One region of the Devriesea agamarum genome, then DNA from elsewhere that is predicted to be linked to it. Evidence: riboswitches for the same ligand, from Rfam matches in the RefSeq annotation. Region 1 holds a riboswitch; the other holds the start of a gene.
The links. A riboswitch is a leader RNA that binds a small molecule or an ion and turns the genes downstream of it on or off. The one in region 1 is predicted to bind FMN.
Positions count from the first base shown of each region.

Region 2: linked by a shared signal. The riboswitch ahead of BN1724_RS00520 (bifunctional diaminohydroxyphosphoribosylaminopyrimidine deaminase/5-amino-6-(5-phosphoribosylamino)uracil reductase RibD) and the one ahead of pnuC (nicotinamide riboside transporter PnuC) in region 1 are both predicted to bind FMN.

Region 1 covers NZ_LN849456.1:487,915-503,531, forward strand. Annotated here, with positions in the region: gene BN1724_RS02075 (DEAD/DEAH box helicase) at 1-946, opposite strand, end outside; gene BN1724_RS02080 (diacylglycerol/lipid kinase family protein) at 943-1,890, opposite strand; gene tatC (twin-arginine translocase subunit TatC) at 1,887-2,744, opposite strand; gene tatA (Sec-independent protein translocase subunit TatA) at 2,849-3,238, opposite strand; gene BN1724_RS02095 (WYL domain-containing transcriptional regulator) at 3,333-4,475, opposite strand; gene BN1724_RS02100 (helix-turn-helix transcriptional regulator) at 4,468-5,586, opposite strand; gene BN1724_RS02105 (DUF3866 family protein) at 5,650-6,801, shown strand; gene BN1724_RS02110 (PH domain-containing protein) at 6,816-7,328, opposite strand; gene hisG (ATP phosphoribosyltransferase) at 7,334-8,191, opposite strand; gene BN1724_RS02120 (phosphoribosyl-ATP diphosphatase) at 8,248-8,511, opposite strand; gene pnuC (nicotinamide riboside transporter PnuC) at 8,554-9,366, opposite strand; FMN riboswitch at 9,541-9,659, opposite strand; gene rpe (ribulose-phosphate 3-epimerase) at 9,776-10,453, opposite strand; gene BN1724_RS02135 (RsmB/NOP family class I SAM-dependent RNA methyltransferase) at 10,572-12,278, opposite strand; gene fmt (methionyl-tRNA formyltransferase) at 12,275-13,261, opposite strand; gene BN1724_RS02150 (primosomal protein N' family DNA-binding protein) at 13,308-15,509, opposite strand; gene BN1724_RS02155 (FKBP-type peptidyl-prolyl cis-trans isomerase) at 15,479-15,617, opposite strand, start outside.
Region 2 covers NZ_LN849456.1:116,758-132,374, forward strand. Annotated here, with positions in the region: gene BN1724_RS00500 (hypothetical protein) at 1-689, shown strand, start outside; gene BN1724_RS00505 (hypothetical protein) at 1,158-1,910, shown strand; gene BN1724_RS00510 (PadR family transcriptional regulator) at 2,646-3,002, shown strand; gene BN1724_RS00515 (DUF1129 domain-containing protein) at 2,999-4,060, shown strand; FMN riboswitch at 4,223-4,351, shown strand; gene BN1724_RS00520 (bifunctional diaminohydroxyphosphoribosylaminopyrimidine deaminase/5-amino-6-(5-phosphoribosylamino)uracil reductase RibD) at 4,388-5,665, shown strand; gene BN1724_RS00525 (riboflavin synthase) at 5,646-6,392, shown strand; gene ribB (3,4-dihydroxy-2-butanone-4-phosphate synthase) at 6,389-7,852, shown strand; gene ribH (6,7-dimethyl-8-ribityllumazine synthase) at 7,872-8,342, shown strand; gene BN1724_RS00540 (TetR family transcriptional regulator) at 8,408-9,070, opposite strand; gene BN1724_RS00545 (biotin transporter BioY) at 9,136-9,756, shown strand; gene BN1724_RS00550 (AMP-binding protein) at 9,753-10,862, shown strand; gene BN1724_RS00555 (thiolase family protein) at 10,852-11,997, shown strand; gene BN1724_RS00560 (energy-coupling factor ABC transporter ATP-binding protein) at 12,018-12,746, shown strand; gene BN1724_RS00565 (energy-coupling factor transporter transmembrane component T family protein) at 12,718-13,320, shown strand; gene BN1724_RS00570 (DEAD/DEAH box helicase) at 13,399-15,617, shown strand, end outside.

The DNA.
Region 1 (15,617 bases):
GGGAAAAAATAAAGACAATAGCGGGCAGCAGTCCGCTGCGATCTAGGAGCCGAATCAGGTCAGGACGGCGCAGCTGTCGGCTTAGAGCGGTTGGTCTTAACGTATTGTGCGCGCGGTCGTGTGAATGGGAGGGGCGTCCGTGGCGGTACCGCCGGTCATGATCGCGCGGATGACGCGAGCGGTCCGGTTGGCTGAGTCGTTCTAATGCCCGCACGAGACCAGGGTTGACCTCACGCTGCTCACTTGCTCCCGGACCGTGAGAAATCACAGGGTGCCCGTGGCGGTCCACGAACAGATCCATGAGGTCATGGCCGACCACGAGATGCTGCCACAGAGGGGTGGGTCGGGTTTCTGACACGATGACATCGGTATCCCCGCGCACTTCATGCAACCAGGCCCCGAATTCTTCAGCGTTAGAGACGGTGGCTGAAAGCGCCACTAGTTGCACTGACGCTTCGAGATGAAGAATGACCTCTTCCCAGACGGGCCCGCGAAGCCGATCTGCGAGGTAATGCACCTCATCCATCACCACAAATCCGAGCCCGGCAAGAGTCGGTGAATTGGCGTAAAGCATGTTGCGCAGGACCTCAGTGGTCATCACGACCACCTCGGCGTCGCCGTGGTGCGACATATCCCCCGTTAAAAGTCCGACTCTGCCTTCCCCAAGCCATGACACTAGCTCGGCATACTTCTGATTCGACAGCGCCTTAATCGGGGTGGTGTAGAACACCTTTCGCCCCATCGACAGTGCGATATCGACAGCGAACTCGCCGACGACGGTTTTACCCGCGCCCGTGGGGGCGGCCACCAGAACAGACTTTCCGTTTTCTAGCGACGCACACGCTTGATACTGGAAGCTATCCAGGGGAAATCGATAGCGGCGTGCAAAGCGTTCGATGCGCTCGCTCGGGTGTGACAGGCTGCCTGATGCAGGCGGGATACTCATACGCCGCTCAGACAGGGAGCTGAGGAGTCAGCGAGGATTCGCACGGCGCCGGGCAGGACTCGGGCAGATAGCGGTAACACGGTGCGGGCTTCCCCATCGGCGTAGCTGCGTAAGAGGCGTCCATCACGAACCCCGATGGTGACGCTGCGCACGGGTCGAACCGAAAACTGAGGCACGCTGAGGTGCGCTCCCCGGAATACTCGGGGAAACATGCGTAACAGTCGCGGCCTGCTGAGACCACTGATCATGGCTAAATCGAGGTGCCCATCATTGAGCCGTGCCTGGGGAACAAGCTGCATGCCTCCACCACAAAACGCTCCATTGCACAGGGTCAGAAGTGACGCGTCAAGTTCCTGGCGGGGTCCCCCGTCAATCTCAATCCAATATGGAATTTCATGAAAATGCCGGAGTTCTTGCATCACCGCGACGGTGTAGTTTTTGCCGAATCCACTTTTAGCGCTATTGGCGCGAGCGTTGACGAGCGCATCAAACCCCAGGTTCACACAACCCAGCGCGAGGGAACGGTGAGGTGCCGCCGAGTCATCCAATGAGGACATTTCAATGGCATCAATGTGGATGACAGGACGCGACAACGCTCTTAAGAGTGTCCGAACCGCTTCATCCGGTTTTCCGATCGGTAAACCGAGAGAGCGGGCGAGATCATTACCGGACCCAGCCGGCACAATGCCAAGGCGGACAGGGGTCTGCGCGACGATCTCGGCTCCGAGCGATACCGTGCCATCTCCCCCGACCACGATCAGGGCTGTCAGATCATCGCGTACCACAAGTGCCCGGGCCTGGGCGGTCCGGGCACTGCGTCCGGTCACGTCGACAACGGAGATCCCTGCGACCTTCAATAGCGTGGAGACGTGGACACCGATCCGGTGAGCCGTTCCTGAGGCCGCGGCCGGGTTAATCAGTAACCCGACACGCAGCCTGCTCACGGCGTATCCGCCTTGCTGATCGATGTCGGTGCATCGATGCTTTCTGCTTCACCAATATCGCTGGCCTCATCAACGTCAAGATCTCCCGCTTTTCGGGCCCGGCGTTTGTCATTGATGATGGCGAAAATAACCGCACCGAAGTACAAGCCGCAGATCGGGGCAGCCATAGCGATCATGAAGAACGGGTCCGGGGTGGGGACCATAATCGCTGTAAATAGGAAGATGATGAAGACCACGAACCGCCAGGGCTTGAGCATGGTTCGCCCCTTCATGACCCCGGCAAGGTTCAAGAACACCAGGAACACGGGAAGGGTGAAGGCAGCGCCGAAGGCGAGGATGGTGCGAATAAACAGGTTCAGATATGCGCCGAAGTCGACGATGTTGGTGAAACCCTTGGGGGTGAACTCGAGCAACACCGGGACAGCCTTGGTCATCACCCAATAACCAGCAAGGCACCCGATGGTGAACAGCGGGATGGATGTGCCGAGGAAACCGATGACGTAGCGGCGCTCGTTTCGTTTCAAGCCGGGGGTTACAAAGCTCCAGGCTTCGTAGAGAAGCACCGGAGAGGACAAAATAACGCCGATATAGGCGGAGATTCTGATCTGCGCTTCCAACGGGCTGCCGATGCCCTGGAAGTTCTGCTCAGCCTTTAGTCCGAGGGCGCGAGCTTCGTCAAACGGAGCCGATAAAAGATGCGTCACCCAACCATACAGAAACCACCCAATAATGGTCATGATGACAATGGCTATTGCACATACAAAGAGCCGGTTGCGAAGCTCGATGAGATGCTCACCGAGCGACATGCGCCCCTCGGGATCCTTGGGCCGCCGCGTCTTCTTCTTAAGCGCCACGGACGTCGTCTTCCTCCATAAGAGCCAGCTCAGCTGAACTGGGCACAAATCGGCGGGCGCAGGAGAACACTACCGGCGCCCCGGACGTTATGTTGAGAAATCAGTCAGTCGCGACGGTACGGGTCATCCCGGTTCAGCGCATTCACGGTTCCCTGAGACTTCGACGGGACTTCACCGGAATGGGCAACGGGCGTTGCCGGGCGAACTGGTTCGGGCGCAGGTGCCGGTGCAGGCGCCGGACGCGGATCGTATTCGCGGGCTGCGGGGGCTGCAGGTGCCTCGACCTCAGCCTCTTCGCCATTGCCGTTTTCCTTCTTTAATTCGTCGACCTCGGACTTGAAGATCCTCATCGACTTACCGAGATTTCGGGCGAGGCTCGGAAGCTTGCCGGCGCCAAACAGCAGCAGCACCACGACAATGAGCACCACCCAGTGCAACGGTTTCATCGCTCCACCCATGATGAGGTGTCCTTTCGTTGAGAACGTCAGCCGCATGCGGCGACCTACATTGTTCCATGTTTCGCTGAGGAACGTGACGCGCGACGCCCCGCACCCCAACGAGGAAGCATTGCCAGCGGTTATCACCAGCTTAGTCGCTGTGACGGGATGCCCCGTCCCGGGCTAGGGTCACGATCATGTTTCTGAAGCGGGTGGGCTCCATCACCTCGGCCTCGCCCCGTGCTTCTAAGATGGCGTCCGCTAATGCAGGCACGACGGGGCGTGATAGGAGAGCACAAACCGCCCCTTCATGGGGTCCTTCCACGACGTCGCGGATTTCCTGGGCGTTAAACGCATCCATAATCCATTGCGCTGACGGCCACAGCCGCACCCATACCTGGTCGATACCCTCCCGTGCCAGGTCGCCGAATGCGCTGGCTACGTCGGCGCGGCACCCAGCGTCTGAATGTGCCTGCGCCTCAGCGCCAGAAGGAATATCGACGGTGCAGATATCCAAGGCCCCACTGTCACAGCAGTGAGCATGGGCCCAGGTGTCGCTGTGAGTAGCTTCGCTGTCGCCGTCAGGGGCCTTGCTTCCGCCACAAAGAGTTCTACTAGAGCCGTTGACGACGGTGACAATCCGGTCGAGCCGAAACAGCCGATGTGCATTCTCTTGCGGGCACCCGTCACCCAAATCCGATGATCCTTCAGCTCCTGACGTACCCGTTAAAGAGCTGCGTACCAGTCGCGCTTTGACATAGGTGCGCCCGGCCTCCACTAGTACCTGCAGCGGTTGCACAGTGCGCCACTGGGCGCCGGCCTCTGTGGCGTTTGAGTAGAGGATACGAACACAGAGCTGCTCAGCCATAGCCTCTCTGATCTGTTCTAAAACTCGGTCAACACGCGAGGAGTTGAGCGGTGTGGATGGTGAAACGTCCCTGCTGCTGACCGGCTCATCAGCCCCCCAAGTCGCCTGCGCCGGCCTGTCGGTCGCGGTCTTAGGTTGTGGATGAGTGAGATCTCGCAGACGCTGTGCCAGTCTGTGAGCAACCTGTCGTTCCTGAGTCGATAGACCAGCCTCAATCGAGGCGAGTCCAGCTAGCAAGGCCGCCACCTCAACGTCACTGAGCCGCAACGGACGGGTTAGAGGATCGGCGTTGCGAATCCGAACCACTCCGCTTTCCCATTCAGCCTCGATCAGATCCTCCCAGCCATGCCCGAGGTCACCACACAGGAACAGAATTTCAAGGTCGGCAATTAACTGCTCCACGCTGATTCCAAAGACCTCAGCCATATCCTCGAGCTGCACCTCCCCTGTATGCAACTTCCGAGGCCAGCCGGGAGACCTGATCGACCCCGGTGGTTGGGACCCTCAGCGTGGGTCGAGGTCGAGCTCGCGTAGTGTCCCGCCACTGGGAATCAACCAGCTGCTCATGCTGATCAGCGATCCGGGACAAAACCCCGGCAATGTCCTCTCGCCAGGTATTCGGGGTTATCAACTGAGCCCAGCGCACTGAACTTAAGACCAGCGATACGGTGTGCCACCTGCTGGCCTCGGGTATGCAGAGTTCGCCGGTGACCGGGTCTAAACCTGTGCGATCTCTGAGATCGAGCAATTTATACGGAGCGATAGCGATCACAGTACGTCCGTATTCGTCCTGGGATACGCGGCGAATTGCATCGGTCACGGTGAGACCATCAGGACAGGTGGTACCCGATTTTCCACCAAAACGCGGGTAGCTTTCGATGCGGGAAACTCGGAAGGTCCGTTGTTCTTGCCGGTCCAGGTCGTAACCCACCACATACCAGTGTCCGGCATACAGTCCGGCAACCCATGGTTCCACCCGCCGCTCCTTGGCCTCGGAGGCTCCTGCGGTGCGGTACCGGAAGGTGAGGCGAACTCGGTTGGTCACAGCGGTCAGGATCGGACCGAGAACCGGGGAGGTCTCCAGCCGTCCATGCGGAACATGACGGGTTGGATCCATATCTGAGTTCTGCGACAGACCGCCCAGTGCCGCGAGTTTGGCGCGTGCCCGCAAGGCTGGTCCGGAGGTCCGCGCAAGGTCCCAGCTGCGTGACGCTAGCACGAGCAACGCGTACTCGGTGGAGTCCGGCTGAAAGTCATGAGCGGCGTATTTGGCTGGATCGAGGCGGTAGCGGGAGAGAGTGTCATCCCAAGGGTCTGTTTCAAGAACGAGCGGAAACCCCAGCGCAAGCACATCGCGTTTATCCCGTTCAAACATGCGCAACCGAGACGCATCATTTTCAGTAAGCAAATAGTCGGGAATTAACTCAAATATTTGCGCCCGGGTGAGACCGTGTTCGCTGGATCCCAGGGTCATCACGAGGTTCATCAGTCGCTCGACAGCGCGCCGTTCGCGTGGCGGAGCAGACGTCTTCTTCACGGCCGCGACCTCCCTAGCTCGTCAGTCACGCTCTCAGGGTATAGGCCCAGTACGCTGTGACACGTGATTCTGTGGGAGAACGGCGTTGTCATCGCCGCGCTAGATGGCTGGTCCGGGGTGCAACGTTTGCGGGTTCAAACCTCGCGGGGGGAGGTACGCGCCCTCGCGTACACGGCGATGTGTGGACTCGCCCAGCCTGGGGATGCGGTAGTGCTCAATGCAAATGCTCAGTGGCGAGGGCTTGGGACCGGTGGCGATGCGATGGTCGTTCATATTCCCGGCCGAGAACCAGAGTGGAACCCCGGTTCTGGACACATGATGAAAGCTCGGTACACCCCGCTGCAGATGATGGTCGATTCAGTTGATGACCCCGCATCGCCGCACCACTCAACTATTGCGCGTGCTCAGAGTGTCGGCGGTATGCCCGTGGTGGTGGCGGACTTGCACTCGTCGCTGGCCCCTATCGTGCTTGGAGTGCTCGATCAGCGCCCAGACGCCCGGATTGTCTATCTTCTCACTGACGGTGCGGCGCTTCCGGCGTGGTATTCACAGGCTCTCTCGTCCTTGCGGCAGGCCGGCCTGGTTGCGGGGTGTATCAGTGTGGGCCAGGCATTCGGTGGCGATATGGAAGCGGTGACTGTCCATTCTGGTTTACTTGCGGCGCGCGAGGTGTGGAATGCCGACGTGGCGGTGGTTATTCAAGGCCCCGGTAACCTCGGAACGGGTACCGGCTGGGGTTTTTCGGGTGTGGAGGCTGGGGAGGCCATCAATGCGGCCGCAGTTTTGAACGGCAGGCCCGTGGGGACGTTGCGGGTGTCCGAAGCTGATCAGCGAGCGCGCCATCGCGGGCTGTCTCACCATAGCGTGGCGGCATACGGGAAGGTGGCGCTTGCCCCGGCTGAGCTACCGGTGAGTCAGATGCCTTTGGCCGAGCACAGCATTGATGGTAACAGCGATTTTCATGCGTTAATCAAAAAACAGCTTAAAATGCTTGTCGAAAACGCTGCGGCTCCTCACCGCATCGTCGAGGTCCGCAGCGACGGCCTCCTCGACGTGTTACGCCGCTCCCCCATCCCGCTACGCACCATGGGACGGGACCTAGACGATGACCCCATGTCGTTCCTCTATGCCGCACTCGCGGGTCGCCGCGCCGCCCAGCTCATCGACACACCGTGCGAGCCCGCCCCCGGCACCTCCCACGACATCCCGGACTAAATCAATCGCCCAAACTAGTTGGACAATGGCTCGATATCCGGTGCCTCGCCGCGCTCAATCACTAACTGCTGCAAAGACCGAGCCTGCCTGATCCCATACTCACCATCAGCCCTTTGCAGAGCCATCGTCGACAGCGTGGTTCCATCCGCGAGATCTAAATGAGCCCAAGGATCACCCTCAGGGAAACTCACGGTGACGACCGCGGGCCACTCCAAAGTCGTGGTCCTCAAGAGATTCCTGACCGTCAAACCATCAGCGCGAGCAGAAATCCGAACCGTGGCCTGCCGCCAGCAAAACCAGAAAATTGCTAATCCCAGCGCAATAAAACCCAACCGGTCTACCACGCTAAAGGCGCGCGGACCAGTCCACGGAACGATCATTGCGGCCACCGTCAAAACAGCCAGCACCCCACTGCCCAGGCTGATCGCCACCACACGAGCGAGCTTTGGCCGGAACACAACCTCCGCCGAAGCCCCGGACCCTCCATCGGGATGCGGGGCCGAATCCATACCATCGCGCTGAGACATCACCATCACATCCGGCAGGCTTGAATAGCGGTGACCAAAATCGCGCGTGCCCCCAGGTCGTAGAGCTCATCCATCACCCGATTGACACAGGTGCGGGCCACCATAGACCTCACGGCGTACCATTGCCCACCGTGCAGCGGAGAGATCGTCGGGGATTCAAACCCCGGAGTAATGGCAACGGCCTGTTCCACAAGCCCTTCAGGAATATCGAAATCAATGAGGACGTACTCCCTTGCGACCAGCACGCCTTTGAGCCGGCGGACCAGCACGTTGAGAGCATGCTGCGCCTGCTCTTCGAGCTGCAGTTCCGGCCGGGAAAAAAGGACCGCCTCGCTGTGCATAATCGGTTCGCCAAAGGTGCGCAGTCCGGCCGCACGCAATGTTGAACCCGTCTCCACCACATCCGCAATCACATCGGCCACGCCGAGCCGGATCGAACTCTCCACCGCGCCATCCAAATGCACGACGGTAGCGTGAAGACCACGCGCCTTCAGGTGATCCTCGACCAGTCCCTCGTAGCTGGTTGCAATGCGTCGCCCAGACAGCGAGGAAAGCTGCCATTCCTCCCCAGCCGGAGCCGCGTAGCGGAAGGTCGAGCGCGCAAATCCCAGTGGCAAAATCTCGTGGGCAGGAGTGTGGGAGTCGGCCAGCATGTCCTGCCCGGTAATGCCCACGTCGACCGTGCCACTGCCAACATAGACCGCGATGTCGCGCGGTCTCAGAAAGAAAAATTCAACGCCGTTGTCCTCGTCCACCAGCACCAGCTCACGTGAGGAACTGCGATGGCGGTAGCCAGCCTCCCTCAGTAGCTCGGATGCGGGTTCTGACAGCGCCCCCTTGTTGGGGATAGCGAGGCGAAGCACGAGAGATTCCTCCGGGAAATGTTGGGAACGTGAAGTGGGAGGGGTGGTGGGCTAGCTCACAGATGTCGGTAGACGTCGTGAAGAGTCATCCCTTTAGCGATCATCATCACCTGAAGGTGATAAAGCAACTGCGAGATTTCTTCAGCTGCCGCCTCATCGGATTCGTGCTCGCACGCCATCCACACCTCAGCGGCTTCCTCCACGATTTTCTTGCCGATGCCGTGGATCCCCGCATCGAGCTCACGCACGGTGCCGGAGCCTTCGGGGCGAGTCACAGCCTTCTCGGCCAGTTCAGCAAATAGTGAGTCAAAGTCTTTCACCCCATCAGGGTACGCGGTGCAGCCAGATTTCAGTCAGCTCGGCTACGAACCGTTAATCCGCGTCCCCGATGATCCGCTCGCAGGGCGAGATCCATCACCAGCAAGAGTGCTCGAGTCAGCGACGGCACACGTAGGACCAGTGGCACGAGCGGTGACATCAGTGGCGATCGTGGGGTCAGGGAACCGGGTTTCCACCCGAACTATTCCCTGTTCACGCCGCCGAATCTTCCACCACACGAAAAAGCCAGTCAGCGTAAACCCGCCGTAGAACAGATACATCAAAGCGCTCGCGTAATACCCGGCATGCACCAGCATAGGCACCCCGACGATATCCACGGCCACCCAGATCAGCCAAAACTCTACCCACCCTTTAGCCATGCCGTACGTGGCTAGCACACTGCCGGTGAAGATCCATGCATCTGCCCACACCGGTGGCCAGGATCCCAACGCGGTGAAGATCGGGGTGAGGACAACGGTTCCAAGGATCATAGCCACCACCAACACGAGTCGAGATCGACCCGAAGCCCAGTCGGGAGTCACCGCGTGGCCCTCTCCCTGCCCGCGGGAGTGACGCCATGAAACCCAGCCGTACACGCTCACGACAATAAACATCACCTGGCGTCCCGCCTGACCCAACAGATTTACTGGGTTTGGGGAGCCGAAGACGCTCCCAAGAAAAACCGTGAGAAGAAGAGCGTTGCCGACGATACCAATCGGCCAAGCCCACACCTTCCGGCGCATTCCGCCCAGAGCGCTGGCTAGACCGAACAGATTTCCGAGAACTTCTCGCCACAAAATGAATTGCCCACCTGGGAAGGTGAGTTTGGCTTCAAAGAGCCACTGCAAAATGCCCATGTTCTGTCCCTTTCATGCGAGCGTGCAGTGGCTCCGGGACATGGGCGACGTTGAGCTACCCATCCACGGACATCGTGTATCGAGACCGATCCATCGTGCATCGAGATCAATCACGGGGCGGCGCGGACCTTCTGTCCTACGCCACCTGTGCCGTGGAATGGCACATCAACGTCGAGCGTGCGCCTCCCATCCAGGCTTTCACTGTCGGTACCGGAATTTCACCGGATCCACCGCATCTGCGGGTCGCGGACTATCACCGCCGGCTCGGACTTACACCGACCCCGGAGCACGTCAACTGATATGACGCCGGAAGCATACCTCAGATGAGCTGAACAATTCATGCACGATGCCCGAAGCTGAAAACCAGACATGATCCTTCTTAGCGGACTGGAGACAGCCCAGGGACAGATCAATGCCGGTGGGAGGAAGCCAAAGCTCGAAGCGCATCAATTTCTTCGGCCGCGTTATCCGCCGAATACACAGCTGAACCGGCAACGAAGATATTTGCGCCCGCGTCAGCACACCGTTCAATAGTCGACCGGCTCACGCCCCCATCAACCTGAATCGACACCTCTAAACCGGCTTCGCTCACCGCGGAACGCGCACGTTTGATCTTGGCCAGCATCGAATCCAGAAACGACTGGCCACCAAAACCAGGCTCAACAGTCATCACGAGCAGCAGATCAAATTCCCCGAGAATGTCGAGAAACGGCTCAACGGGGGTGGCTGGACGCAACGCAATCCCCGCCTTTGCCCCCTGGGAATGCAGCTCGCGAGCCAAGCGAATCGGCGCCGACGCGGCCTCAGCGTGAAATGTCACCGACTGAGCGCCCACCTCGGCATAGGCCGGTGCCCATCGGTCAGGATCTTCAATCATTAAATGGGCGTCAACGGGGATCGGGCATCGGCGAGCAATCTGCTCCACCATGGACACCCCGAACGTTAAATTCGGAACAAAATGGTTGTCCATCACGTCAACATGAGCGAAATCGGCCCGGGCGATAGCATCCAGCTCCTCGCCAATACGCATGAAATCGCAGTTCAAAATCGACGGGTGAATATAGGTGTTATCCGGTGTGTAGGTCATAGAGACTCCTGAGAATGATGGGTTTATGAGATGACGCAGGGTTCGCCGCCCAGCTGATTGCACAGCATCAAGATAGGCATCGTCGACATCGGGTGGGATCGCCTCGGAGCATCGGATCTCACGTCGGCGATGATTCTCTGGTGAACAGAGCGATAAACATGCCATCGGTGCCGTGCACATGCGGCCACAGCTGAACACTCGGACCCGCGCCGAGATCAATCTGAGCATCCGAGTGGACCCCAGCCCGCACAGCTTCCCGCGCATCCAACTGCCGCACATCCTGCCGACGACGCAGCAGGTCCTTAACCACTAACAGAGTCTCGGCCAGATGAGGACTGCACGTGACATACGCCAAAACCCCGCCGGGTGCGAGAGCATCCACCGCCGACAACAGAAGTTCCCGTTGCAAAACCGTCAACGGCCCAACATCGCTGAGCTGACGGCGCCACCGCGACTCAGGGCGGCGCCGCAACGCACCTAAACCAGTGCACGGCACATCGGCGAGAATGCGACTAAAACGCTCCGGATACCGCGTTCCGATATCTCTACCATCGGCAGCCTCAACTTCGATGTCGCACCCTGCCTCAACTAACGCCCGTACCCCGCGCTGCACCAAATCCGCTCGGTGCGGCTGAATCTCGGTGGCCAGCAAATCCGCATCATGATCCACCGTTAGACCACCCAAAAGAGCAGTTTTCCCACCGGGACCAGCACACAAATCCAGCCAGTGAGGTGAAGGAGAGGTCACCAAGGTGTCGACCCCGAGCGCCAGCGCCAAAGCCATCAGCTGGGAACCCTCATCCTGGATCGCCGCCCGACCTTCCCGCACCGGAGTGATACCCGAAGGGTCACCGGACGGCCAATAGGCGGCAAACTGTGAAAGCCTGCCAGCACCTGCGCCATACTCCATCAGTTCGTCGAGATCACTCAGACCAGGACGCACCACAAGGTCCACTTTCGGAGCCCTATTCTGGGCGACCAGCAGATCTTCCAGCTCATTGCGATCCCGACCGTGACCAGCAAGAGCATCTGACAATGCACGCACAATCCAGGTCGGGTGCGAATGTTTAAGAGCCAAATACTCAATCTCGTCGTCTACGCGCTCAGGCAGGATTTCATCCAACCAAGCCTCGGCATCCTTGCGCCCGATAGCTCGTAAAACAGCGTTCACAAACTGTGCGGAACCAGCACCGGTCGCCTGACGCGCCAGAGCAACCGTTTCAGAAGTGGCGGCATGTGGCGGAACATTCATGTCCAGCAATTGATAGGCGCCTAAGCGCAACACATCCAGCACGTCCTCATCCACTCGGTCTAAAGGCCGAGTGACGCAGCAAGAAATAACCGCATCCAGGCGCCGCTTTGCCCGCAGCGTCCCGTAAAACAATTCCGTAGTAAACGCGGCATCCCGGCCGTGAAGGCCATGGGCACGCAGAACCTTCGGAAAAACTAGGTTGGCGTACGCATCGTGAGCGCTGACCTCACGCATAGCCTCCCACGCTGCCCGCCTGGTGGGCGCTGCTTCCCGGGCGCGCTCACTCGGACGGTGCTCTGACCACCCCGCGCGCGCACCTGACTTCCCACGCGAGCCGGATCGCTCACGACCTTTGGCATCACGGTGTCGCTGCGCTCGATCCCTCGGCTCGGACTGGTCGCGGCCAGTCCCACGGTAGGTCCCGCCAGGGCGTCCCCGACGTGGCTCATCAAACCGACCGCGGTCCGAGCCATCCTGGCCAGACCGCTGTCCTCGCCCCCGAGGGCTATAAGAGCGACCCTGTCCGCGGGAACCGTCCCGTTGTGCCCCGAAATCCTCACCCCGGGTGGTCATGCGCTCGCTCCGTTCGTAGGAGTGTGATTCTGGACGGCCTGATCATCGGCGAGTCCAAGACGTTCAGTGGGTTGAATATGGGCACCTCGAGCCCAATCTGTCGCCGGCATCGGACGTTTCCCGGCGGCGGCCACAATCCCCAGCGGCACGGGAGCTGTACCCGTGCCTAAGAAAACAGCCCGTTTCGTCACCTGAAGCTGACCCGGCTCCAACTGAAGTCCAGCAGGCACCGGCGCTTCGCTGATACCGAGGAGCTTGACACGACCATCTCGCCATGACGCCCAGGCACCGGGATCGGGCGCCATACCGCGCAGGTGCGCCGAGACCTCTGAGGCGGGGCGGCGAGCATCCAAACGAGCCTGGTCAACGCTCAGCTTTGCAGCGTGGCTAGCACCGTGCTCCGCCTGAGGCTGCGGGGTGAGCACTCCGTCCTCCCAGGCATCCAAAGTACGGACCAGCAGGTCTGCTCCTTGAACGGCGAGACGATGCTGCAGCTCCCCCGAGGTCTCAGTAGCAGAGATAACGGCCGCTTCCTGCATGAGGACCGGACCGGTGTCCATCCCTTCGTCAAGAAGGAACGTGGTCAGGCCCGTTTGATCAGCCCCCGAAAGAACAGCCCGCTGAACAGGCGCGGCGCCGCGCCAAGCAGGGAGCAGCGAGAAGTGAAGGTTCACCCACCCGCGCGGCATGAGATCGAGCACCGGGCGAGGGATTAAGTTTCCGTACGCCACCACCGGTGCACAGTCCGCGCCGAGTTCTGCAATCTGATCGCGCACCGCAGCATCCTTCAGCGTGGCTGGTTTTAACACCGGCAGACCGTGATCGAGTGCCAAAGCAGCGATGGGACTCGGGGTCAGGCGGCGGCCTCGCCCGGCTGGCGCATCGGGACGTGTTAAAACAGCCACGACCTCGTGCCGGGAGTCGAGCAATGCGGTCAGGGAGGACATGGCAGTAACGGGTGTGCCCGCAAAAAGAAGTCGCATGATGCCTGCCATTTTACGGCCCGCGTAGCGATGATCTGAGGGCGGGCTAGAACACGTCCGGAGGATCCACACGAAATCGCAGACGTCCAGGCCGCTTGCGAGCGGTGCGAGATGCAAAATGTGAGCGCAGCGCGTCAGCGAGTTCACCCGATGCCTCAATCGGACAGCGCAAAACAGCGCGTACGCCCTCTTGGGTGGTGTCGACTCCCCCACCTTCGGTCCGCACAGCGTCGGTGACCTTGAAGCCAGCCATCTCATGCGGAACCGGACCGAAAATCTCAGTTCCCGTCGGAAGCACCAGGTCCTGTAGGAAATCCTCAACCGCAGGCCGATCCCCGACGATCTCGGCCACCTTAGTCCACGGAGGAAGCCCCAACAGCTCTCGATCAGCAAGAACCTTGTCTATAAACCAGTGACTTCGGGGAATCAACAGCGCCCGCAACGCCGGTAAGGACGCGGTACCCACCGCGAGCACCCTTCCGCCATCTGCCGCCGATCGGACCAACCCAATAGCCCCAGACCAGCGTCTCAGGGCCTCAACATCTGCGTCGTAGCTAGCCCGTGAGGCCATCGCATCGCAGTCCAACAGCACCGCAGCCGCGTAACCGTCGATAGCTGTCGGTTCACTGCCCGGTGTCGCGACCACCAGCGTGTCGGGCCCGGTGATTCCATCGGAAACGGTTCCTCCTGCCCCTCCAGCAACAACCAAGGTCGTGTCAGGAAAAGCCCGGCGCAGTTCATCCGCGGTGCGCAACGACCCCACTACCACCGCCCGAAGCTGGACCCCATCGCATTCTGGGCAGCGATACGAATGCGCCGCTCGTCCGCACACTGAACATCCCAGGTCCTCGCCTCGGCGGCGAAAACTGAGTGAGGCATGACAGGTGGGACACAGAGCCCGGGTGCCACATCGCCTGCATGCGACCGCCGGAACGTAGCCGCTGCGAGGTACCTGCACTAAAACCGGGCCCTGAACGAGTCCCTGACGGATGGTGGCGTACGCGGCGCTCGGCATCCGAGAACGACCGCTGGCCCCTTCGCGGCTGCGCAGATGCTCATCCATCACATCGACCTTCGCCACCGCGTGGAGGCGATCAACATAGCCTGGAACAGGAGGTAAGTGACGCATCCAGTTATGCCGAACCAGATAGGTGGCTGTCACCGGATGCGAAGGTGCCAGGCTCAGCAGCGCGGCCGATTGGATACGCGAGCGAGCTGCGAGGACTGTTCGGGTATGCGGATAAGGTGCGCGGGGCTCGGCATGCAGATCGTCGTCCTCGTCCCAGCAGATCAACAGGCGCAGATGCATAACTGGGGCAAAGGCTGCCGAACGCGTGCCCACCACAATGCGTCGCTGACCAGTCAGGACCCGCAAAAATGCACGGTAGCGGCGTTGTGGGCCGTCGGCGCTGCTGAGCAGCTCGTGCTCAATGCCCCGATCTGTCAGTTCCCTAGACATTCGTTCGGCATCGCGCTGATCCGGGGTCACCACAAGCGCGCCCTGCCCACTATTGAGAGCCGTAATGGCATCGGCAGCGATGCCGGTCCACCGATCGCAAGCATCCACCGTCAGCACCGCCCTGGGAACGAGGTCATCCTCGGATCGCGCATGCTCGGTAAACGCCCGTAAACCTAGATACGCATCGAGAGCAGTGTTCTGAGATTGGACATCCGGGGGCGCATCCGCGGGTACATCTCGGATCGCGAAGTCCTGCGTACACGGTGCATCACCGCTGCGATCCGAGGACTGATCGGTAAGTTTGTCCCGGCGGGCTCGCTCTGCCTTTTCCGCGCCAGCGTGGCGTGCGGGTACGGCTAATCGCACGACATCCGCAACCGTGCCACCGCATCGCCGGGCTACGTCCCGGCAGACCTCCAAGATGTCTGGGGTGAGCACAATGTCCTCGGACACCACCGCACGCAGCGGAGCAAGCGGGCGATCCGTTTCAGCCCGATCGCGCCGAGCCAGCACAAAACCGTCCGCCTCGCGTCCCGCAAACCGAACTTTCACCCTCTGACCAGGTGCAGCATGAGCGCAACTGGTTGGTACCGCGTAGTCGAAGGGGCGATCTAGATGCGGCAGCGTACCCATCACGAGGACGGATGCCACCGGATCCTGGGGGGCGAGCTCATAGCCCGCATCGGTTCGTACCGGCGGGGCCGACGACGTCTGGGCGGCGAACAGGGCTTCCTGCTCGCCGCCTGCACGTGCTGCGGTCAGAGCGACCGAACTTCCATCAGATCGCACACGAAAATAAGGGCCTCCCCAGGAGCGATAACAGGAGGTGCACCTCGGTCACCGTATGCGAGGTGAGCTGGGATCTCCAGACGACGGCGTCCACCGACTTTCATGCCC
Region 2 (15,617 bases), 370 kb from region 1:
CCGTATGTAAAATGCGGGTGGATGAAATTGAAAACCTCATGCAATCCATAGCATTCTTTCCGTTACTGGATCTGGCGATATTCGATCTAGATGATCCGCTCGGACATGAGTGGGGGAAAGATGTTCAGCGCGACCTATGGTACATCTGCTACCAATTGTTTACTGATCCCACCGCATACTCGGGGCTTTCGACTTTGTATCCGACCGATTTGGCGGGCGCTCTGCTCTCCATCTTTTATCGTGAAAAAGAAAAGCAAGAGGCTGAAGCGATATCGCAGGATATCCGAACTTTGCGGAACGACGGAGAACCTCAATTTTTCGATGATTCCTGGCTGTTTGATAAACTCCTTCTTCGGGATCGTGAGGTCGACCCTCTATTTATACCGGTTATTCCCATGCAAGAGATGTCGCGGGCAACGGTTGTGGAGTTTGATGGGGTCCAGTGTCTGAAGATTGAGAACGCTCATGGTCCACACGGTGTTATTCGACTTAACCTCGGCGACTATGTTGAGTATGTTGAAGTTGACGATATCAGGATAGGTAAGTCTAAGAATGGTGTATACGCGATTTACTATTGGCATAACTATACCGTTTCAGAGCCCTCTTCCACGCTTCGCCAGTACATCGTGAAAGACAGTGAAAAAGTGATGAGCTTTGTGACGAATTCGCTGCGTTTTGAATCATTGTAAAATGAAGCTTGGCTATTGTGAGAGTGGGACTCTGGGGTGCATGCCGCTTCTGGAAAAGGTGTACGGCGATCCGGGGTCTTTGTTATGGTGTGCGGCGGCCGGCGGTGCGCAGCAAGAAAGTCAACCTGGGACACGGCGAGGTTAAGTGGGATGGTATTGGGGTACGTCCGCGGGTAGGGGACGCCTGGATCCGCTACGATAGATACGGATAATTTAACGACAAATCCAGGTTGCTTGGCCGCAGCGTAGATGAGGGTTGAGGGGTTTCGCGTAAAGGAGCGACGAATGGACAGTTCGCGTCACCACGGCAACGCAGGGGTGAGAAGCTCTGCATACCTGCAGCTGTTTTTCGATATGTCCGTGAAACCTGTTGATGCATGACTAGGTGCCGCGTCCTGTGTGTGCAGTATGAGGACGGATGACATAGAAAAGCTGATGCACTTCATGTCCTTTTTCCTATACTCGGGGGTGAGCCGCATTGATGGTCCTCAGATACTTGGGCATGAATGGGGAGAAGACGCTGGCGACGATCTATGGGTTTTGTGCTACCAATTCTTCACCGACCCTAACTCTTACGACACCATGTCCATGCTCCGGCCTACAGAGCTTGCCGGTGTGATCCTCAAAGAGCACAGCAGCATGTTGGTTGGACGGGCCCAGAATGAGGGGTTGCCACAAGATGAGGTAACTTCGCCCCAACTTTATGGAAACCCTCATCATGGCGATGAAGCTTTGCGCCCGGGGCATGGGATCCCATGCGAGGGAAATGCTCAGCTAAAGCAGAGCTATATGGCCCCACTTACCCCCGTCGTCGATGATTCATGGCTGTTCGGGAGAGTTGCTCAGTATCGACAGAGGCCAGAGTATATTTTTGTTCCGGTGATTCCCTTGCAAGAAGTCTCCAGGGCGACACCGAATAAGTTTTCAGGGTTTCAATTTATAGATATTGAAAATGCTCATGGACCGCATAGTTTTTTTCGTATGAGATTCAGGGGTGAGGTGACATATGTGGCCCCGGACCTTTCGGGGTTTATCCTGAGGAAAAATGCTGTGTACGCTGTTTATCATTGGGATGAATATATGGTGGCAGGCCCTCGCAGATCGGTTCGCCAGTACGTCATCAAGGATAGCGAAAAGACTATAAGCTTTATGGCTCCACCATCTTATTTAACGGAACCCTGGATTGGTCAAACCGGTCGCTCTCAATATATTGTGCAGTAATGCTAATGGGGTGTAAGGGTTGACGTAGCTCCAAATACTAAATAGAATGAACGTTCAATTTCTTATCCTTTACAAGCTCTGCTATTTTCCCTTGAAGCGACCCCTCGGTGCTGTTTCGTCCGGCATGTTCGCTAGCTCTAGTGATCTGGAGCCCTCCGGCCTTCTCTTTAGAGGGTTACAGTCTTGAACGAGTTGCCGTGAAGGGAAAAACTAGTTACGTTGGCTGAACTAGTCGGTGCGACCGGTTTAATGTCATATGGGTATATATTTACTTATGCACTTAAATGCTTCAGTGAGGTGAACGCATGTTGACATGCCGAGAAATTTGTCTATGTGTAGCGCCCCTTTTGTGAGGTGCGATGTGAGTGTAACTCGTGGGTATCCCGCAGGTGTACCTATCCGGGTAGTCCTTGGCCTACCGTGGCTTTAGCCATCGATGTGCCGCACCTTAAAGACGTACAGATTATATCTATCTTAAGGGCGTGCGGGTCGGGAATGATTGCCTACTAATAATATATAAAATGCGTTCTGTATTAATTGTATGCGTGAATGCTCGAAATCGCAGATTTTCGGGAATGGCATCTGCCCCTTAGGGGAGCTGCGCTCGGGTTAGGGGCTGTCTCCTATTTAGGTGAGGCTGTGAGCCATCTTCTGTCGCCGTTCACATTGGGCAAAACATATCTTACGTCATATCTCTCCTTGCGCCCCCAATAGGTATGATCCATACTTAGATATGTGACCGATGTAAGCGTCGAATGGCCGGCGGCCTGGGTGCGGGCTGTGCTCGGCACTGCGGTCCTGGCTGCTCTTGAATGCGAAGAACTGCACGGATATGCGATAGCGGAACGGCTGGCCGAGCTCGGCCTTGGCAGACCAAAAGGAGGCTCCCTCTACCCACTGCTGGCTGCGCTGGAACAATCAGGCGCAGTGGAAACCTCTTGGATGCAAAGTGAGCGAGGCCCGGGACGGCGTACGTACCGGCTCACTGTGAACGGGCGGGCCCGGCTATCTAAAGAGCGCATCGACTGGAAACGTCTCATCGCCGTTTTGAGTACCGCATCTGAGCCACATCGAGAAGGGATAGCGCCATGACAAAACCCCATGATGACATTCCCGCTGCCATCGATCGGGTGGCCTCAATCCGAAGCGACAAAGACGATGAACACTGGGCCCGCGTCGCGGCTGGGCGGCTGGTATTAGACGGCATATCTGAGGCTCGGGTGAGCGAATTGCTCCATGATGTAGCTGAGCAGCTCGAAACACATGGACAATCAGCCGTGGAGCTCTTCGGAGATCCTCACGAATGGGTGGAGGAGCAGCTGGCGATGGTCCACGACAGGGAGGGGGATGGTGAAGCGCTCTCTGTTCTCACCCCACCAAGCCTTCGTGACATAGTGATCGAAACCTTCGTCATCGCCAGCTATTACAGTGTGCTGTTCGTTATCGTGGCGCTACTTACCTGGTCATGGGGACAGCCTTTGACACTGTCGTGGCTTGTGGCTCCCTTTGTCCTGGGGGCAGTTTCGCGGGTTCTTCTAGCGGTATTTACGTACGTGCGAGCCGCCCGATCATTCCTCAGTGCTGTCATTGCCTCCCTTGTTACGGGTGCCGTAGGGGTCGCTCTGACCGTTGGCGTTTTTATGGTCGGCAATGGGGTGAGGTTTGAGTATCCAGCTGTGATCGGAGTTTTCGGCTCGGCGTTCATGTACGGAGTGCTTGCATGGCTCATCGGTAAGCTCTGGCCGAAACGCCCTATTCACACGCCACTTCAAGTGTTTGATGATGGCGAATGGCTCCGTCAGCTCGGGGCTACGCTGCGCATACGAGGGGATATGTCTGACGCTCAGGTGAATCGGATTGTTGCGGATTCGCGCGCCTTTGCTGAAGAAGCCGGAACAAGGCTAGTTGAGGAATTCGGCACGCCGCAGTCGTATGCATTGCGATTTACCAAAAACCGCAGCCTGCTTCACCGTCGGACGGCGTGGCTCTCCACAGCGGGTGTGGGGTTGGTCCTCGTATACAACGTTGCGGTCATCATCGATGGGACCTTGAGTGTCTGGCCATTGCTGTGGCTCGTTGTTATCGGGCTCATAGCGGCTTTTGAGTGGCGCGACGTCCGACGTGAAGCAGCCCGACGCATCGGGGGATAACTGGTAATGGGGGCATGGTTAACGGTTCCTGTCTCTCCTGAAATCGTGCTCTGCCGTAATCATGCCTCGAGCTTTGAGCAGCCATCCCGCCTCGACTGTGAGGTGTGTTACAGATAGTCCCGGCTTGTTAGTACGCCTAGGTAAGGTCGGCGGCGTAAGAACCACATTCTCCGGGGTCAGTGAAAGTCTGAACCGGCGGTGATAGTCCGCGACCCGTCTCCCACCAGGGAGCCGGTTGACCTGGTGGAATTCCAGGACCGACGGTAAAAGTCCGGATGGGAGGAGAAGTGGCGTCCTTGCGCGCTGTTGGCATACCACCATCCGCGCATGAGGACGCATACTGCTGTGCCATCACCCCGGACCGTCGTCGATCCGGAGGCATGTGTGCGCGGACATCAGTCCTCACGCGACCAGCCAGGGCCGGGGCTTGTCTCCGGCGCTGAACATCGAGCCATGCAGCGGGCGCTCGAACTCGCAGCTCGTGGCCCTCAACACGATGTCAACCCCCAAGTCGGCTGCGTCATTATCGCGCCGGATGGAACTCGTTGTGGTGAGGGCTATCATCGCGGTTCAGGCACCGAACATGCCGAAATTGCTGCGATTAATGATGCTCACTCCCGCGGGAAATGTACCCGGGGAATGACCGCTGTAGTCACCCTGGAACCGTGCCGCCACCAGGGGAAAACAGGTCCGTGCACACGCGCTCTGCAACAAGCCGGGATAGCCCGCGTGGTATACGCGCTGCCAGATCCCGGCGAGCGGTCTGGAAGGGGATCTCGCAATCTGCGGGCAGCAGGAATTGAGGTCGTGGGCAGGGTCATGGAAGACCAAGCCCGCCAGCTCATTGAGCACTGGTACACCCGAGCCTGCGGCGGGCAGGTGCACACCGCTGCCTGTCACGCGCATTCCACTGTCCGTCAGGTGCACACCACTGCCCGCGACTGTGCTGACGCTGCCCGGTCACCACGCCCTGCGAACCACGGCGCCGACGGCGTGCACCTGGTCCTCAAAACCGCGACCAGTCTTGATGGCAACGTCGCAGCGGCAGACGGAAGTAGCCGATGGATTACCGGTGCAGCAGCTCGTGCACACGCGCACACGGTGCGAGCCCGTACCGGGGCGCTCATCGTCGGAACTGGCACCGTAATCGCTGATAACCCGGCATTAACAGCGAGGCCCAAAGGGATGGACTTAGTTCACCAGCCACTGCGCGTCGTCGTCGGTATGCGACCGGTGCCGCGCGAAGCAGCCGTGCGAGGCCACAACGGACGGTTCCTCCAGGTCCCCACCGATACGCCCCGCGATGTCATCCGTGTTCTTGAAGAACGAGGGATCGAGCATGCCGTTCTCGAAGGCGGGCCGCGCCTTGCCACCGCTTTTTGGCAGGCGGGACTTATCGATGAAATCCATGCCTATCTCGCACCCGTTTATCTGGGAGTGGGACGGCCCGTGCTCGGCGATCTCGGCATCACGACGCTCGAGGATGCACACCGTTGGCACATCCGTGAAACCCAAGTACTGGGTGAAGATCTCTTACTCATCCTTACACGCATGTCCACCACCGACCGCTTGCGGAAGGAACCCCATGTTCACCGGAATCGTTGAAGAAATAGGCACCGTGGAATCTCTGGTTCACCAGGACGACGGAGAAGTACGGATCGCTGTGCGAGGCGAGCTCGCAGTATCCGATGCACGGTGCGGGGACTCCATAGCCGTCGACGGAGTGTGTTTGACGGTCACCGAGCTGACCGGAGACGGGGGATTCGTGGTTGAGGCTGTGCCCGAAACGCTTCGACGCACCACCCTGGGCCGTCTGGTTCCTGGAACACGGGTCAACCTGGAGCGTTCGCTGCGCGCCGACACCCGACTCGGCGGACACCTGGTGCAAGGGCATGTGGATGGTGTCGCTATTCTCAGCGCGAAATCCGATGGAGGACGCTGGGTCGATCTCACCTTTTCTATCGACCCGCAACTATCGCCATTCATCGCCGTCAAAGGTGCGATCACAGTCTCTGGGGTGTCCTTAACCGTTACTGCAGTCAGTGACACCTCATTCAGCGTGTCATTAATCCCGGCAACGCTTCAGGCCACCACTTTGGGACGTCTCGCGTTAGGTGATCCGGTCAATATTGAGATTGATGTTCTCGCCCGGTACGTCGCCAGGTTGCTTGAGACCAGTTCATCCGGCGGATCACAATCTCAATCCTCTGTATTTCGCACGGACCAGCCGCACGACGGGGCTGCCCAGGGGAGGAATTCGCAAACTACACCGCATCCATCACGCCGTGGACTACCTCATGCGCTCCGTATGGCCGAGAGCGAGGACCTGTGAGTGCGTCGTCACTGACCCCTGGCACAGACCCTGGATACCGCGGCCTACTCGACCGGGCACTGGATGAGCTGCGGAAAGGCCGGCCGACCCTCGTGGCCGATTCGGAGGACCGCGAAAACGAGGTTGACGCGATCATGCCCGCCCAGCTCGCTAGCGCGCACTGGGTGGGATGGATGGTGCGTCATACCTCAGGGTATTTATGCGCGCCGATGCCCGCCGAACGTGCTGATGAGCTGGATCTTCCGCTCATGGTGGCGCGATCCCAGGATTCACGACGCACCGCGTACACGGTGAGCGTGGATGCTGCTCACGGTATAAGCACTGGTATTTCTGCCAGTGAGCGGGCCAGGACCTTGCGAGTGCTCGCCGACCCCGACGCTGTGGCGTCCGATCTCATCCGGCCCGGGCATGTGCTGCCTTTGCGTGCCGTGCCCGGCGGTATCGCGGAGCGACCCGGACACACGGAAGCCGCCGTCGATCTATGTCGTGCTGCTGGTCTGGCGCCCGTAGGTGCGATTGGTGAGCTCGTGCGTGACGACGGGGAGGTGATGCGTCTGGATGAAGCCCGGGCTCTGGCCGCCGAGCACGATCTGGTGCTCCTCACCATCGCCCAACTCGCCACCGAGCTTCCCACAGCGATGAGGCCGCAGCCTCATGCGGAGCACCCGTCTCGGGGGCGGAGCCAGAGCCGGGTGGACCGAACGGCCACCGCACATTTGCCGACCCAAGCCGGGGACTTCACAATGCACGGTTATCGGGATCGCCGCACGGGGGCAGAGCATGTTGCTCTTGTAGCTCATCGCATAGCCGCTTCACGTGTGAGTTCACATGAGGCGTCATATGCGCCGTCCCATGCGCCTTCTGACGCGCCGACCCTCGTACGGGTGCACTCCGAATGCCTCACCGGGGAGGCATTCGGGTCGCTTCGCTGCGAATGCGGCCCCCAATTGGACGAATCGTTGCACTTGGTTGCTCGTCGCGGGGGTGTCGTGGTGTACCTGCGCGGTCATGAAGGACGGGGGATTGGATTACTGGAGAAAGTCGCCGCCTATGCCCTTCAAGATCGGGGGTTTGACACCCTGCACGCCAACCTAGAACGGGGATGGGATGGAGATTTGCGCGAGTACGGGGCAGCCGCCGGTATCCTCACGGACCTGGGATATCACCGGGTCGAGCTGTTGACCAATAACCCCGCCAAGGCGAAGGCACTCGCGGATCACGGGATTGATGTGGTGCGCACGATCCGGTTGCTGGTTGGTCATGCCCCGCAGAACGCTCGGTATTTGCGGACCAAGGCCGAAAAAATGGGGCACCTGATTGCGTTGGACGGGGCGGGCAGTTTTAGTGGCATAAGTAGTGACGGCGAGATCTCTGATCGCACCGACATGGCTGATCGTCACGAGATGTGTCATCGCGATGAGACAACTGATGACACCGGTGAGTATCGGGCACACCCATAAAAGAAAGGACGACGCTGCCATGAGCAAAATTGGTCTGCCGACATTAGAGGTCGATGCCTCCGGGATGAGGGTCGTGATTGTCGCTGCGAGCTGGCACGAGACGATTATGAACGGCTTGATTAACGGGGCCTTACGCGCTCTTCATGATGCAAATGTTCACACGGTTGACCTGGTGCGAGTGCCCGGTTCCTGTGAGCTTCCCGTTGCCGCGCTGCATGCGACTGCTGTTGCTGACGCGGTGGTCGCATTGGGGGTGGTCATCCGTGGTGGGACGCCACACTTTGAGTATGTCTGCCAGGCGGCAACGCACGGCCTTACCGAGGTTGCGTTGCGCACTGGGGTGCCCGTCGGGTTTGGGGTGCTGACCTGCGATACCGAGCAGCAGGCCTTAGATCGGGCTGGGTTACCGGGTTCTTCCGAGGACAAAGGATTTGAGGCAGCCGAGGCAGCCGTAGCGACGGTGGGTGCGCTGCGAACCTTGCGGGCTTAAGCTGCCCGGCTCAGGGTGCCTGTGCGGACTGCCGATGTCTCGCCCCAGGGCGTCGACTGGAATCGTCAGCGGGACGAGCTTTCGGGCGGAAGGTTGCCTGTGAGCGCTAGAGAGGTGTCCAGTCCGGTCACGATGAGGCGGAGAATCGAGGTGAAATCGCCGGTGTGTGGTGAGGCGGACGTGAGTGCGCGCTCGGGGGTGATGTTGCTCGCTACCCCCAGAACGCCCAGGGTCTCGGCCTGAATGCGCTGCTGTTCGTGGAAGGTGTATCCGATGACGAAGTGTGTAATGGCTTCGGCGGCGGTCAGGGCGAGGTTGTTGGAGGTCGCGCAGTGATGGGCGGCGGCGATCAATTTGGGGTGAAGTGGCGGCGGGATCAGACCGAGCGCCAATGAGCTTGAGACTAGTTCGGCGCCGTCACGGTAGGCCAGGAGTCGATCTCGTAAGCAGATCCCGAGTCTCAATGCTTCTTCTTGGATCGTCGGGCAGGTGGAGTTGTCGTCGGTGAGGGGGGCGAGGATACGGGCACTGACCGCAGCGAGGAGCGCCTGTTTGCTGTCGAAGTGCCAGTACAGGGCGCTGGGTCTGATCCCGAGGGTGTCGCCGAGTCGGCGCATGGTGAGGTTGGGCAGGCCTTGGGTGTCCAGGATGGTGAGGGCGGCGTCTACGACGTCGTCGCGTGAGCGACGAGGTTGAGGGTCCTTTGGGTTTGCCGACCGTACCATCATGCCGTTACCCTACCTGAACATCGTTCACCTGAACGGTGTTCAGGAAAGCTATATGAGGGGACACAATGCGAGTTCGAGCGAATTGGCGACAGCTGGACGCAACGGATATGGCCCGGGTAGCCGTCTTCGCGGGAATCGTCGCCGCGCTCGGGTTACCGGGATCATTCACGGTATTCGGGGGTGTCCCCATCACAGCGCAAACCCTTGGCGTCATGCTTGCGGGCGCCATCTTGGGCCCCTGGCTCGGCGCGCTATCCCTGACCGTCTTTATGGCGCTAGTCGCCGTGGGCCTACCTCTGCTCGCTGGCGGACGCGGAGGAGCCGGAGTGTTCATCGGCCCTTCGGGCGGATACTGCCTCGGGTTCATTCTTGGGGCCCTCGTGATCGGAGCCATCGTCCACGCCGGCGGACGTAAACCCGTCTGGTGGCGCACCCTGATCGCGATGCTGGTCGGCGGTATTGCTGTGATTTACGCGTGCGGAATACCGGTGCAAAGCGCTGTAACCCAGCTGCCGCTGACCCAAACGATGCTTGCCAGCACCGCCTTCCTGCCCGGTGACCTCACCAAAGCCGTGATCGCAGTCCTCGTGGTTGGCACCCTGACGCAGGCCTACCCGCGCGCATTCCGGCGGACCTGGGCCTCCCGGGCGCCTGAACCGGCTCAGGCTGCTGAGCCTGTCTCATGACCAGAATCATTCCGCTGAACCCGCCCGCCACTGAACCCCTGACGGATCTCCTACAGAGGATTCAGGCGATTCGCAGCGCGGGCGATATCCCCCTGGTCGGCGATACACGATGGCCGAAAGCCCAGTGGGAAGCCATCCAAAAACTTGCCGAGAGCGCGGAGCTGCCTCCCAATGCAGCCTGGGCGACCCTCACCTCCGGCAGCAGCGGCTTTCCCAGAATTGTGATCCGCACCGACGCATCCTGGACCGACTCCTTCCCGCTGGTGTCCTCCCTGCTCGAGGCACGTGCTGAAGACCGGATCATCTGCCCAGCGCCGCCGTCATCATCCCTCACCCTGTTTTCACTCGCGCATGCTTTAGACGGGTCTGGGCCGCAACCCGTATCGTTCTCCAACCTCACACGAGCCGCCTGTTTCCACGGCACCCCTCAAGGGCTAAGGGCACTGCTCAAAACCCCAGAGCCCCTCAGCGTGCACACTGCATTCGTCGGCGGATCCCACCTGGATCCCGACCTGCGTGACGAAGCCTTGGCGCGAAATATCAAGGTGATCAGCTATTACGGAGCAGCTGAGCTGTCACTCGTCGCCTACGACGACGGAACGGGAATGCGTCCATGCCCGGACGTCGATCTTGAGATCCGCGATGGGCAGGTGTGGGTGCGATCCCCATACATCGCGCTCGGCTACCTCGGGGAACCCGGGCCTTTGCGCATCGACGGGGAGTGGGCGAGCGTGGGTGATATCGGCGAGCTCAACGACGGCGTGCTGACTCTGCGCGGACGATCAGACGGCGCCATTATCACTGCCTCCGCCACAGTGATTCCAGAAGAGGTTGAAACCGCGTTGCGCTCACTTCCCGGCATCGACGATGCGGTGGTCATCGGTTACCCGGTTCCACTGGTGGGGGAACTTGTGAGCGCTCTGATTGAGCCCGCAGACATTGATCTGGACCAGGTGCGCGCAGCGTCCCGCCCTATCCTCGCCCCGGCGAGCCGCCCTCGGATCTGGCAAGCCGGAACAATTCCACGCACCGCCGCAGGCAAACCCGCACGGGCGCAGGCACTGCATCAGATACGTGCGAAACAGGAGAAACGCGGTGGCCAATAGCCCGTGCACATCACAGAGCCCGGTGATCGTCGCCGCTCGGCGCACGCCCATTGCCACCCGGGGGCGTGCCCTCGCGGATCGCCACCTCGAAGACCTTGCTGCGCCGGTGATCCGGGCAGGGCTCACGGACGCAACCAGCGCACTCAATACCCATCCTGATGTAGCCGACGTCATTCTCGGAAACTGCATGGGGCCGGGTGGAAATCCGGGCCGGATAGCAGCCCTCGCCGCTGGACTAGGAAAGCAGGTTCCCGGTGCCACCATCGACCGGCAATGCGGGAGCGGACTTGCCGCCATCATTCACGCCGGTATGGCAATCACCGCAGGAGATACACGCGCGTACATCGCAGGTGGAGTGGAAAGCGCATCCACGGCTCCGATCCGATCTATGCATGGAGTGCCCTACAACCAGGCTCCATTCGTTCCCGCAGGCTGGGAGGATCCGGGCATGATCGAGGCTGCCGATGCGCTTGCTCGCGCAGACCAGATTGACCGGTCACGGCAAGAACAACACAGCCTTCGCAGCTGTCAGCGGGCCCGGACAGCGCAAAAACACCGGGTCTTTGACCAGGAGATTGTGCCAATCCACGCCGTGGATCGCGACGAGATTCCTGCTCGGCTCGATGCTGTTCTTGCGCGTCTGGCCCCAATCAACCCGGGTGGAAGTGTGACGGCCGCGACAGCGACCCGCATCAGTGACGGAGCGACTGCGGTTGTACTTGTCCCGGAGGAGTGTGCGCGAGGCGTCGCCGGGTTGCGTTTGCGCAGCTGGGCGATTGTGGGGTGCGACCCCCGCCTGCCGGGCATTGGGGCTGCTCCCGCTGTTCAGGCCGCCGTCGCGAAGGCGGGGGTATCGCTATCGCAGATCGTCGCCTTTGAAATCGTCGAAGCGTTCGCCGCGCAGTCGCTGGCGGTGTTGTCTCGATTAGGTCTTGCCGATGATGACCCTAGAGTCTGCTCTGACGGCGGCGCGCTCGCGCTCGGTCACCCCTGGGGAGCCAGCAGTGCGGTGAGCGTGGTCAGGCTTTTTAGCCGCTTGGTGCGGGCGGGCGCGCCTGCGGGCGCCTGCGGGGTCGCGGCAGCCTCTATTGCCGGAGGGATGGGAATAGCGGCGGTGATGGAGGTGGTGCGGTGATGGACGTGCGCGGTGAAAAGATGACTACACCTACTCCAGTAACACCTGTTCTAGACCTGCACAATGTGGCAGTGCGTTTGGGAGACGTCGACGTCTTGCGGGATGTGTGCCTCCGCACCTGCGCGCGCACCATTGCCGTGATCGGTGACAACGGCTCAGGCAAATCCACCCTTGCCCGCCTGATTGGTGGGTTGATTCCGGCAACCGCAGGGCAGGTACGGGTCCTCGGGTTGGATCCGATTCGTCAATCCGCAGAGCTGAGGCGTCGGGTCGCCTTTCTCTTTAGCAACCCCGACGCCCAGATCGTGATGCCCACCGTGGCCGAAGACGTCGGGTTCTCCCTGCGCGGGAGGGGCATGTCTCGAGGTGAACGTTCCGAACGAGTCCAAGCAGCATTGCACCGATTTGGACTCGCTGACCTCGCCGATCGGAGCTCACACGACCTATCCGGTGGTCAAAAACAACTCCTCGCTCTGTGCGGAGCCTTGGTGCGGGAGCCTCAGCTCGTGATTGCTGACGAACCCACTGCCTTTCTCGATGCCCGCAACGCGCGCATGACCGCAGCGCATCTGCTCAACGACCACTCCTACCGGTTGCTTGTGGTCACCCACGATCTCATGCTGGCTCGTCGATGCGAGTACGCTCTGCTGATCGCTGACGGGCGTGTGGTCCTGACCGGCGAACCTAAACAGGTTATTGCCGCCTACGAAGAGAGCCTGAATGATTGCCCTCTACCGACCCGGTCATAGCTTGTGGCATCGTTTGCCAGCAGGCCTCAAAATGCTGGTGCTCGCAGCCCTAGTCATCGCAATATCGTTGGTTCCGCTGAGCTGGTCCTGGCCGGGCGTGCTCATTCCGGCGGCTGTGTGCCTGCTCTGCTATCTCGTGCCAGGGATCGGGGTGACACACCTGATGAGCCAGATGTGGGCGGCTCGGTGGATCATCGTGGTGACCCTGCTGACTCAGCTGATCTTTTTAGGGGTTTTGCCAGCGGTCATGAATACCGTGCGGGTGGCCGCGATGATCGCCATCGCCGCATTGCTGGCGCTGACCACAGACGTGACGGAGATGCTCGATGCGATAGAACACCGGTTAGCACCTCTAGCCCGGCTTGGAATTGATCCCGGGCGGATCGCGTTGCTGCTCACCGTTACGATGACCACGCTTCCGGTTTTAGCGCGCACCGCCGCCCAAGTTCGCCAGGCACAGCGCGCTCGTGGGGCTCGTCCACGCCTGCGTTTATTTGTGGTGCCTTTCCTGGTGATGGCACTCAAATACGCCGACGAATTGGGGGAAGCACTGACTGCTCGGGGTATCCGCTGACCTCACCGCCAGCCAGCTGTGGCAAGGCTGAAAACGATCCATATTGGGTTTCTTTAGCCTTCTGTGCACAATGGAGGGATGAAAGAGCCTCAGCGTGGTGGCGAATCCGAACGCATTATGACCGTGTGGTCCATGTTGGAACTGTTTAGTCCTCAGCAGCTCCCCCAAAAGCCGTCTCGGACAAGGCGTGGTGACGAGCCGCGGGTGATTGACTGGACATCAAATAATCCCCTGCCATGGGAGGAGCTGACGTCACCGCCGCCATCTCAATACGGTCCCAGCGTGTGGCAACACACCGTATATCTCGGGGTGTACGAACTAGCTGACACCTATGACTATCTGCACCGGGTCTTTAGAGATAATCGGGATGCCTATCGTGAACGCCCTGGTCAAGAAAGTGCGTGCGCAGGTCTGCTTCTCGACGAACGCGGTTGCTACCTTTCAGGATCGGCGGTGCTCTCATCCGGACTGTGGGCGGTTGGCCGAATCGAAGACCCCGGGCCGGATGATCCGCGATGGGCAGAAGGCTTTACCGAGGCGGCACAACGTTTTGCCGAAGCCCTTGAAGAAAATGAAAACGCCCGCTGCGAGGAGCACGATGACACCGAGCTCATACCTCACGATCAGTCCTCCCTTGAGAAACTTCTCAGCATTGCCCACGCCGCCGCAGGTATCCAGGGCATCCAGAAACTCGCAACGACGTCCATCCGCATTAAATCGACTCTCGTGCGAGAAAATCGCTCTGATGATGCCAAAAGTCTCGACTTCTTAAATAGCTTTTACCTCGACGATCTCGAGATGGTGCAGCGTGCGATGTCCGGGGGAGAGCGACCGGGATCCGCTTTAGCCGCCTACCTCACGCCAGAGGGAACCGTCGATATATCAGGGCGCGTGGACGTGCTACGCAGCCCCGAGGCGGTCGATGACGGTGTTGTGCTCGATCGTCTCCCGTGGGGACGCTGGCCCGCGGAACTAAATGAACACTTGGCGCTGAGCCAACAGTTTGCCGTCAACCGCGCGGTGAACGATCTCGCCTCGACTCGCGGCATCATGGGCGTTAACGGCCCGCCCGGCACCGGAAAGACGACCATGCTGCGCGACATTCTCGCGGGGCTGGTGGTTGAGCGAGCGCGTAGGCTTTCTCGTTTGGATAAGGCTGAGTATGCATTTGTCGATGAGGGCGAAGAGGTTAAGTGGTTTTCGCCAGACGGCCCTCGCTGCACAGTGCGGCCACTCAAACCGGAGTTCACCGGCTTCGAGATGGTGCTCGCCTCATCCAATAACGGAGCGGTAGAAAACGTGTCAGCTGAAATCCCGGTGCGAAAAGCTCTTGCTGAGAGATGGCGAAAAGACGCGGACTATTTCGCTGATATCGCCACGATGGCTTTGAGCCAAAATTCTAAAAGGCATGGGAATGACGACGAGGACGCTCAGGCATGGGGTCTTATCTCTGCCGTCTTAGGAAATAAAAGAAACCGCAGCGAATTCAGATCAGCTTTCTGGTTCGGTGGCCCTAAGCCGCGATCTCACAACGGCGATACCCAAAAAATTGAAAGCCTGCAGGACCAGCTGAAAAAGTGGAAGGCTGATCCCAACTCACACATCTCCTGGGAGGAGGCCTGCGAGAGGTACCGCAAAGCGGAACAGCACGTGCAAGACCTCATCACTGAACGCTCTCATGCGGAAAAACGCCTGCGCGCTCTACCTCGCCTCATGCAACAAGCTGTTGCCCAGGATGCTGCGGTCACACTGGCGCGCGCGGATTTAGACGCGCTGACCGAGCAGCTCGATGCCCAAAAGCAGGTCGAGGCTGAGGCACGCGAGCATCTAAAACACGTGAAAAGTCGCTATGATCGACATAAGGCGACGAAACCCGGCATACTCGAGAACATCTTTAGCCTTGGGAAGGTGGGGCGCCAATGGCGCAGTGATCTCGCGGCCCGCACTGCCGAGCTGTGCCAGGCTGAAGATCACGCGGAAAAGCAGAGGCAGCAGCGCCAAGATCTTCAACGCTGCGTTCATCAGCAACACCGAATCTATGAGGCGGCGGAAGAAGAGCGTGAACGCATTGGAAAAGCCTTACACGATCTGCGCGTGCAGTGCGCGGCAGATAGAACCCGGTATCGCGGTAGCTATCCCGGAGAACTGTCCGGACCGCAGCGAGAAATACGGGCTCCGTGGTTGGATGAGGAGCTCGACGAAGCTAGATCACAGCTGTTCTTCGCCGCCCTCGATTTGCATCGGGACTTCCTGGCTAATGCCGCATCAATCATGGTGGAGGGTTTGCGAGCCGCGGC